Regions from separate parts of the Xanthobacter sp. 126 genome, predicted to be linked through region 2. Evidence: predicted binding sites of a transcription regulator. Region 2 holds the regulator's gene; each other region holds the start of a gene.

Region 1 (2,832 bases), 740 kb from region 2:
CCGCCGGGTCATAGGGTAGTTGCGCCGCCATGGGGCGGAAGCGGGCGTCGCGCACCACGGCAGCGCGTATCCCGGACGAGTTGAAGGAGATGCCGGTGTCGCCGGCCGGGTAGAGGCTGTCGCCGGCGGCGCCGCGGCCGGCATAGGTGAAGGTGCCCGCCTTCGCCATTTCGAGAAGGCGGGTGATGTGGCTGCGCATGGGCGGGGAATTGAACACCAGCTCGGCGTCGAGCCCCTCGAAGCCGTTGGCCTTTGTGGCGAAGGGCACATCATGGATGGCGCCGAAGCATTCCAGATGCACCCAGGTCGGCCACGCGGTGGTCATGCCCACCTTGGCGCCGCCCTTGGACCGCAGCGCCTCGGCCGCCGTCACCACCTGCTCCCAGGTCTCCGGCGGCCGCTCGGGATCAAGGCCGGCGCGCTCGAACAGGTCCTTGTTGCACCACATGATGGGCGTCGACGAATTGAACGGCATGGAGGCCATGCGGCCATCCGGCAGGCTGTAGTAGCTGCGCACCGCCGGCATGTAGATGGCCGGATCGAGCCGGACGCCGGTCTCGTCGGCGAGCTGCCAGACCTGCTTCACGGCCGCGCCGGCGGCCAGCATGGAGCCGGTGCCGACCTCGTACATCTGCACCAGATGCGGCGCCTTGCCGGCGCGAAAGGCGGCGATGGCGGCGGTCATGGTCTCGGGATAGGTGCCCTTGAACACCGGTTCCACCACCACCGCCTTATGGGCGGCGTTGAAGGCGTCGCAGAGCCGCTTCAGTTCCTCGCCGAGGGGGCCGGCCATGGCGTGCCAGAAGGTGATTTGGACCGGCGCGCCTTGCGCAAAGGCGAGGTGCGGCACCAGCGCGAGGCCGGCAGAAGCGGCGGTTCCGGCGAGCAGTTCGCGGCGATTCATCGACACCTCCTGGACGCGGACGGGCGCGAGCGCGGCTCGGCGCGGTTCAATTGTGGAGAAAGGCGCGCGACCTTGCCAAGGGGGGATGACGCCCGCGTGACTTTCCGGCGAAGCAGCCATCCTCAGACGGCATGCTGTACCTCCGTGCAGTTCCGCCCCGAGCTTTTGGCCCTGTAGAGCGCCTCGTCGGCGATGCGGATCAGCCCGGCCATGCTGGCCCCCCGCGGGGCGCGCGCGATGCAGAGGCCGATGCTGACGGTCACCGCGTCGAGGCCCGGCGCCACCGCCGACCACGGCTCCCGCTTAAGATCGTTGTGGATGCGCTCGCAGAGCGCCTGCCCCTGCGCTGCGGAGGCATTGGGAAGCAGAAGAACGAACTCTTCCCCGCCGTAGCGGGCCGCCAGCCCGGCTCCGGGCGGCAGATTGGCCTTGATGACCATCGCCACCCGCTTGAGACATTCGTCCCCGGCGAGATGCCCGAAGGTGTCGTTGACCGCCTTGAAGCGATCGATATCCACCATCGCAAGGCACAGCCCCAGCCGCTCGCGCCCGGCCCGGTGCCATTCCTCATCGAAGATGGCCTCGAAGCGGCGCCGGTTCGCAAGGCCGGTCAACGGATCGCTGCCGGCAATGAGCGCCAGTTCCTCGTGCGCCCGCTTGAGCGCCCGCTCCGCGAGCACCCGTTCGCGGGCATCGCGCAGCGAGCAGATGAAGGCGATATCGGCTCCGTCGAGCGTCGTCTCCTGAACCGCTCCGATGGAGGCTTCCATCCACACCCAGTCGTCATGGCGGGCACGCACCCGGCACACGAAAGCGGCGCTGCGGCCCAGACCGCTTCCCTCGCCGGCGCCCAGCGCCGCCAGGAACAAGGGCTGCTCATCGGGGTGCAGGAAATCGATCACGTCGCGGCCCAGCATGTCGGGGGGCCCCCAGCCGAGGATTCGGCTGCAGGCCGGCGACATGAAGCGGATCTTCCGGTCGCCGGAGATCGCGGCGATCACGTCGGTCGAGTTCTCCGCGAGCAGGCGATAGCGACGCTCTCCCTCCCACGCGCGGCGTTCCGCCACCAGCAGGTCCGCCTGCTGGCGCTTGAGGAGGGAGATGTCCGAATGCGTGAAATATCCGATGCCGTCGCTGGTCCGGCGGGCGATGACACGGCGCCACTGATCGCGCGGCAGCTCGATCTCGAACGGCGATCCGGCGAAGCGCATGTTGTCGAGAAGCACGGGCTCCAGCTGCTCGTCGGGCCTGCCGGCCGCCGCCCAGGCCCGACGGACCACGGCGGCGAACGTCTGGCCGACGACCGTCTCGCCCGGCCGCACACCGTACATCCGGCGGAATTCGTCATTCGCGGCGATGATGAGGTCGTTCTGGTCGAGCACCATGGCCCCGTCGGGAATATGGTCGAGCAGGTCGATGGAGAAGCCGCGCTGCGCGTCGCTCCGTTCGGACTCTGCCGGCTCCTGCACGAGCGCCTGCCAGATGCGGATGCGGTTGCCATCGGGGTCCGTCAAGGCATTCACGCGCAGGCGCCGGCCGCGATGGTCGAAGACGAAGGGGCGTGATTGGGTCCGATGCCGCAGGACCCCGTCGCGGATGTAGCGCTCGATGTTGGCCAGCTCCGAAGCGTCGAGCCGGGCGGCGTAGAAGCGCCGGAGGTTCGCCTCGTAGGGCTCGCCCACATGGACGTGGCCGTCATGCTCCGGAAAAAACTTCAGGAATGTGTTGTTCCACGACAGGCAGCGGTCGTCCGCATCGAAGAGGCACAGCCCCATGTCCATGCCGTCGAGCAGGTCGGCGAAGAAATCATAATGCCGGCCGGTCACCGCAACACTCCGCTGGAGCTCATGACGGATCGAGCCGCCCCTGAGCTTCGACGCGAATCTTTTCCTCCGCGCAATCACTTTAAAGGGAAAGATCGAAATCGC
Region 2 (2,832 bases):
GATCTATGACAACATCGCGTTCGGCGTGAAGCTGCACGAGAAGCTCTCCAAGGCACAGATGGACGAGCGCGTGGAATGGTGCCTGCGCAAGGCCGCCATCTGGGACGAGACCAAGGACCGCCTGCACACCTCGGCGCTCGGCATGTCCGGCGGCCAGCAGCAGCGCCTGTGCATCGCCCGCACCATCGCGGTGAAGCCCGAGGTGATCCTGCTCGACGAGCCGACCTCGGCCCTCGACCCCATCTCCACCTCGAAGATCGAGGACCTGATCGACGAGCTGAAGCAGGAATTCACCATCGTCATCGTCACCCACAACATGCAGCAGGCCGCGCGCTGCGCCGACATGACCGCCTTCTTCTATCTGGGCGAGCTGATCGAGATGGCGCCTTCCGACGTGATCTTCACCAATCCGAAGGAGATCAAGACGCGCGACTACATCACCGGCCGCTTCGGCTGACGGATTGAAGGATCACTGAGATGCCGGATCATATCGTCGCCTCCTTCGATCAGGAGTTGAAGGAAATCGGCCGCAAGGTCGTCGAGATGGGCGGGCAGGCCGAGCGCCTGGTCGCCGACAGCGTCGCCTCCCTCATCCGCCGCGACAGCGCCCTCGCGCAGAAGGTCGTGCTGCTGGATGCCAGCGTCGACCAGGTGCAGCGCGAGATCGAGGACCGGGCCATCCTGGTCATCGCCAAGCGCCAGCCGGTGGCCATCGACCTGCGCGAGATCGTCGCCGCGATCCGCATCGCCAACGATCTCGAGCGCATCGGCGACCTCGCCAAGAACGTGGGCAAGCGCGTCATCGCCATCGAGGGCGAGTATCACCCGGCGAAGCTGGTGCGCGGGGTGGAGCACATCTCCGACCTCGTGCTCGAGCAGCTGAAGGAAGTGCTGGACGCCTACGCCGCCCGCAACGAGGCCAAGGCGCTGGAAGTGTGGGGCCGCGACGGCGCCATCGACATCATGTACACGTCCCTGTTCCGCGAGCTCCTCACCTACATGATGGAGGATCCGCGCAACATCTCCGTGTGCACGCACCTCTTGTTCTGCGCCAAGAACATCGAGCGCATCGGCGACCACGCGACCAACATCGCGGAGATCGTCTACTACATGGTGACGGGCCAGAACCTGCCGGAGAGCCGCCCCAAGGCGGACGCCTCCAGCGACACCACCCTGCCCTTCCCGGGCCGCACCACCACCGTTCAGAGCTGATCAACCAGACCTGAAGACGGGGCGGAGAGCCCCGATAGTGACGGATAGACCAAAGTGCCGGCGCGTATTCTGATCGTCGAGGACGAAGAGCCGTTAACCCTCCTGCTCCGCTACAATCTGGAGTCGGAGGGTTACGGGGTCGAGAGCGTGGGACGCGGCGACGAAGCCGAGACCCGGCTGCGCGAAAGCGTGCCTGATCTCATCATCCTCGACTGGATGCTGCCCGGCCTCTCCGGCATCGAACTGTGCCGGCGCCTGCGCACCCGGCCGGAGACCGAGCGGCTGCCCGTCATCATGCTCACCGCCCGCGGTGAGGAAACCGAGCGGGTGCGCGGCCTCGCCACCGGCGCGGACGACTATGTGGTGAAGCCCTTCTCGGTGCCCGAGCTGCTCGCCCGCGTGCGCGCCCTGCTGCGCCGGGCCAAGCCCGAGCACGTCGCCACCCTGCTGCGGGCCGGCGACATCGAGCTCGACCGCGAGACCCACCGGGTTCACCGCGCCGGTCGCGAGATCCATCTCGGCCCCACCGAGTTCCGCCTGCTGGAATTCCTGATGCAGAGCCCCGGCCGCGTCTTCTCCCGCGAGCAGCTGCTCGACGGCGTGTGGGGCCAGGACGTCTATATCGACGAGCGCACGGTGGACGTGCATGTGGGCCGCCTGCGCAAGGCCATAAACCGCGGCCGCCAGTCCGACCCCATCCGCACCGTGCGCGGCGCCGGCTACTCCTTCAACGAGATGTTCGCCCGCGCGCACTGAGCGTTGCTTCGCTCAAACGCCACGCGGGCTGTCTTTACGTCGTCTTCGCTCAAACGCCGCGCGGGCTATTTTGGGGGAGGCGCAACCTCCCCCGAGCCGTCATCCCCCGGCTCGTCCTGGGGATCCACCCCGCCACGCGTCGGGCTGCTCGGAAGTATCAGCACCCCTCTGGCCGATGGGTGGATTGCCCGCACAAGGCGGGCAATGACGGCGGGATGTATGAAACGGGGCAGATCTCCGATGAGACGCAGCCCTCACCCCGTCCGCACCCCCAAAAGCCCAAGCGCCTGCTTGGCCGCGCGCTCGCCGGAGAGCCAGGCGCCGCCGACCGTGCCCCAGAGCGTCTCGTGGGTGTGCTCGCCGGCGAAGACCAGCCGGCCGCCCACCGTTTCGGTGAAGGCGCGGCGCATGTTGCCGAAGCCCGGCAAGGCGCAGGAGAAGGCGCCCAGCGCCCACGGCTCCTTGCTCCAGCGGGTGGCGAAGACCTTGCCGACGCGCGCGGCGGTATCGGCGCCGAACTCGCGCGTCAGCGCCGCCTTCACGAAGGACGCCGCCGCCTCGGGCGGACTGTCGGCGAGGCCGGCGGCCACGTCGCCCCCCACTTCAAGGCTGTAGAGGTCTGTGCCGCCGATACGGGCGCGCAGCGCATAGGCGCGCGGGCCGTCGGCGCGGAAATAGACCAGCTCGTCAGCGCCGAGATTGCCGGGATTGCGCGGCAGGCGGAAGCCGATGTGGTCGAAGGCGCCGAGCGTGATCTTCTCCACCGCCGTGCGGTAGCGCTGCGGCAAGGACGGGCCGATGCGCAGCTTGCCTGCCGCAATCAGGCTCGGCGGTACGGCGACGATCACCGCGCGCCCGGTCACG
Region 3 (2,832 bases), 3.9 Mb from region 2:
TGCTTCATCAGCCGCGGCTTGAGGAAGGAGGGCGACACGGCCATGGCGTCGAGTTCGCCCGGCGTCGCATAGCCGGTGATGAAGTTGAAGATGCGCGCCACGTCCTGGGCGATCACCGGATCGGCGGTGAAGAAGGAGAGGTCGGTGTAGATACGCGCGGTAATGGGGTGGTAGTTGCCGGTACCCACATGCACGTAGGTGGCGAGCTGGGAGCCTTCCCGGCGCACCGCCATGGAGAGCTTGCCATGGGTCTTCAGCTCGATGAAGCCGAACACCACCTGCACGCCGGCGCGCTCCAGGTCGCGGGCCCAGCGGATGTTGGCTTCCTCGTCGAAGCGCGCCTTCAGCTCCACCAGCGCGGTCACCGACTTGCCGGCCTCGGCCGCTTCGGCCAGTGCCTTCACGATGGGGCTGTCGGAGGAGGTGCGGTAGAGGGTCTGCTTGATGGCGACGACGTTGGGGTCGCGGGCGGCCTGACGCAGAAACTGAACCACCACGTCAAAGGATTCATAAGGGTGGTGAACCAGAATGTCCTTCTCGCGAATAGCGAGAAAGCAGTCTCCGCCGTGGTCGCGGATGCGCTCGGGAAATCGGGCGTTGTAGGCTTGGAATTTCAGGTCCGGCCGGTCCACCGAGACGAGCTGTGAGAACTCGTTCAGCGCCTGCACGCCGTCCACCACGAAGATCTCGTCGTCGTTCACGCCGAGTTCGCGGGCGACGAAATTGCGCAGCTCCTCCGGCATGGCGGCGTCGGCCTCCATGCGGATCACCTCGCCGTAGCGGCGCTGCTTGAGGGCGGTCTCGAACAGGCGGACGAGGTCTTCGGCCTCTTCCTCGATTTCGAGGTCGCTGTCGCGGATGACCCGGAACACGCCCTGTCCCTTCACCGCATAGCCGGGGAAGAGGCGCGCGATGAACAGGCCGATCATCTGCTCGAGCGTCATGAAACGCAGCGTGCCGGTGCCTTGATCCGGCAGGCGGATGAAGCGGTCGACCTTGGCCGGGATGCGGATGAGCGCGTTCATGCCCCGCCCGTCCGACTGACGCACCAGCTGGAGGGCCAGCGAGAAGCCCAGGTTGGGAATGAACGGGAAGGGGTGAGCCGGATCAATGGCGAGCGGGGTCAGGACCGGGAAGACGTGGTTGAGGAAGTGCCGCTCCAGCACCTCCATGTCCTCGGGCGTCCCGTCCCCGCCATCCACCAGCACGATGCCTGCACCGGCAAGGTCGCGCCTCAGCTCGCGCCAGCGCGCCTGCTGGTCGGAGATCAGCTGTGCCGCGGCGGCGAGGATGGTGGTGAGCTGCTCGGAAGGGGTGAGGCCATCCGGGCTCTGGGTCTGCACGCCCTCGCGCACCTGCTCCTTCAGGCCGGCGACGCGGACCATGAAGAATTCATCGAGGTTGTTGGCGGAGATGGAGAGGAAGCGCAACTGCTCCAGCAGGGGATGATTGCGGTTCTCCGCTTCCTCCAGCACGCGGCGGTTGAAGCCGAGCCAGGAAATCTCGCGATTGATGAACCGCTGCGGCGACTGCGCGAGCGGGCTTCCCACTTCGGAGACGATTTCGGTGTCGGAGAGAGCCACAGCCTCGTTCATGCCCATTCGCTCCCGTCGCTCCCTCATGCCTCATTGGCGGAAACCGGCCGGACCATGGCCGGCTTGCATGACCACTCTATGACATTGCGCCGGCCTTGCGCGTTCCTCAATCGTCCGCGTCCGGATCGGTCTCGGTGGAGGCCTCGTCCGCCAGATCGCCGGCCGCCAGCACCTGGGCTGCCAGTGCGCGCGTCACCGGCCTCCGGGCGGCCAGCGCGGCCTGATCGAGCGCCTCGACGATGCGTTGGGCCCCCGCCACCGAGCGCGGGATGCGCAGTAACAGATATTGCACGGTCGCCTCGTCCACCGCGAGCTGGCGGTCGGTGAACAGCTTCACCAGCACGGCCGCCAGCAGGGAATCGTCCGCCGGGGCGATCTCGAACACCGGGATGGCGCGCAGCCGGGAGGCGAGGTCGGCCGTGGCGAGGGGGAAGCCGGAGGGCGGCGTGCGCGCCGTCATCAGCAGGTAGGCCTGCTGCTCGCGGGCGAGATTGAGCAGGTGGAACAGGGCCGGCTCGCTGAAGGTCGCCGGGTCGAGGTCCTCCAGGACGAGCGCGTCGCGGGCAAGGGCCGCCGGCACCGCCTCGCGCACCAAGTCGCGGGCGGCCAGCGTCAGGGCGCCCGACCGCTCGGCGAAGATGGCGGCGAGGTGGCTCTTGCCCGCGCCTTCCGGGCCGACGAGGCAGGCGACGCGCGACGGCCAGTCGGGAAAGGCGTCGATCAAGGCGAGCGCCGCCGCGTTGCCGGGCGCGGCGAGGAAGTCGTCGCGGCGCAGCGCCGGTTGGTTCGGCAGGTCGAGGGCAAGCTGGCGCGGCGGTTCTGCCGGGGGGCGGGGCATCGGGTCAGCGGGTCTCTGCCGGAGGATCATCGTCCGCCGCGCCCTGGTAGAGCGAGGATTGCATGTAGCGGGCGATGGCGAAGTGCACCAGAACGCCCGCTACCGCCGTCAGCGGCACAGCCAGCAGCAGGCCGACGAAGCCGAACAGGTAGCCGAAGGCGAACAGGGCAAACATCAGCCACACCGGATGCACGCCGATGCTGTCGCCCACCAGTTTCGGCGAGAGCACATAGCCCTCGATGGTCTGGCCGGCGACGAAGATGGCGAGCACGGTGCCGATCATGCTCCAGTCCGGGAAGAACTGGACGATGGCGACGCCCATGGCCAGCACGAAGCCGGTCAGCGAACCCACATAGGGGATGAAGGTAATGACCCCGGACACGATGCCGATCAGCAGGC

Evidence for each region. Region 2 encodes PhoB, which activates phosphate uptake and scavenging genes when phosphate is short. Its sites were predicted from a motif close to TGTCATNNANCTGTCAT; they were not measured.
Region 1: the regulator PhoB is predicted to act here: its motif matches at 990-1,006, upstream of ugpB (sn-glycerol-3-phosphate ABC transporter substrate-binding protein UgpB).
Region 3: the regulator PhoB is predicted to act here: its motif matches at 1,663-1,679, upstream of XAN126_RS0106790 (RNA degradosome polyphosphate kinase).

Annotation. Positions count from the first base shown of each region.
Region 1 covers NZ_JAFO01000001.1:4,625,224-4,628,055, forward strand. The annotation lists gene ugpB (sn-glycerol-3-phosphate ABC transporter substrate-binding protein UgpB) at 1-904, opposite strand, end outside; gene XAN126_RS27350 (diguanylate cyclase) at 1,027-2,730, opposite strand.
Region 2 covers NZ_JAFO01000001.1:5,362,650-5,365,481, forward strand. The annotation lists gene pstB (phosphate ABC transporter ATP-binding protein PstB) at 1-457, shown strand, start outside; gene phoU (phosphate signaling complex protein PhoU) at 478-1,212, shown strand; gene phoB (phosphate regulon transcriptional regulator PhoB) at 1,267-1,968, shown strand; gene XAN126_RS0125380 (FAD-dependent oxidoreductase) at 2,223-2,832, opposite strand, start outside.
Region 3 covers NZ_JAFO01000001.1:1,453,360-1,456,191, forward strand. The annotation lists gene XAN126_RS0106790 (RNA degradosome polyphosphate kinase) at 1-1,595, opposite strand, end outside; gene XAN126_RS0106795 (chromosomal replication initiator protein DnaA) at 1,702-2,433, opposite strand; gene XAN126_RS0106800 (AI-2E family transporter) at 2,438-2,832, opposite strand, start outside.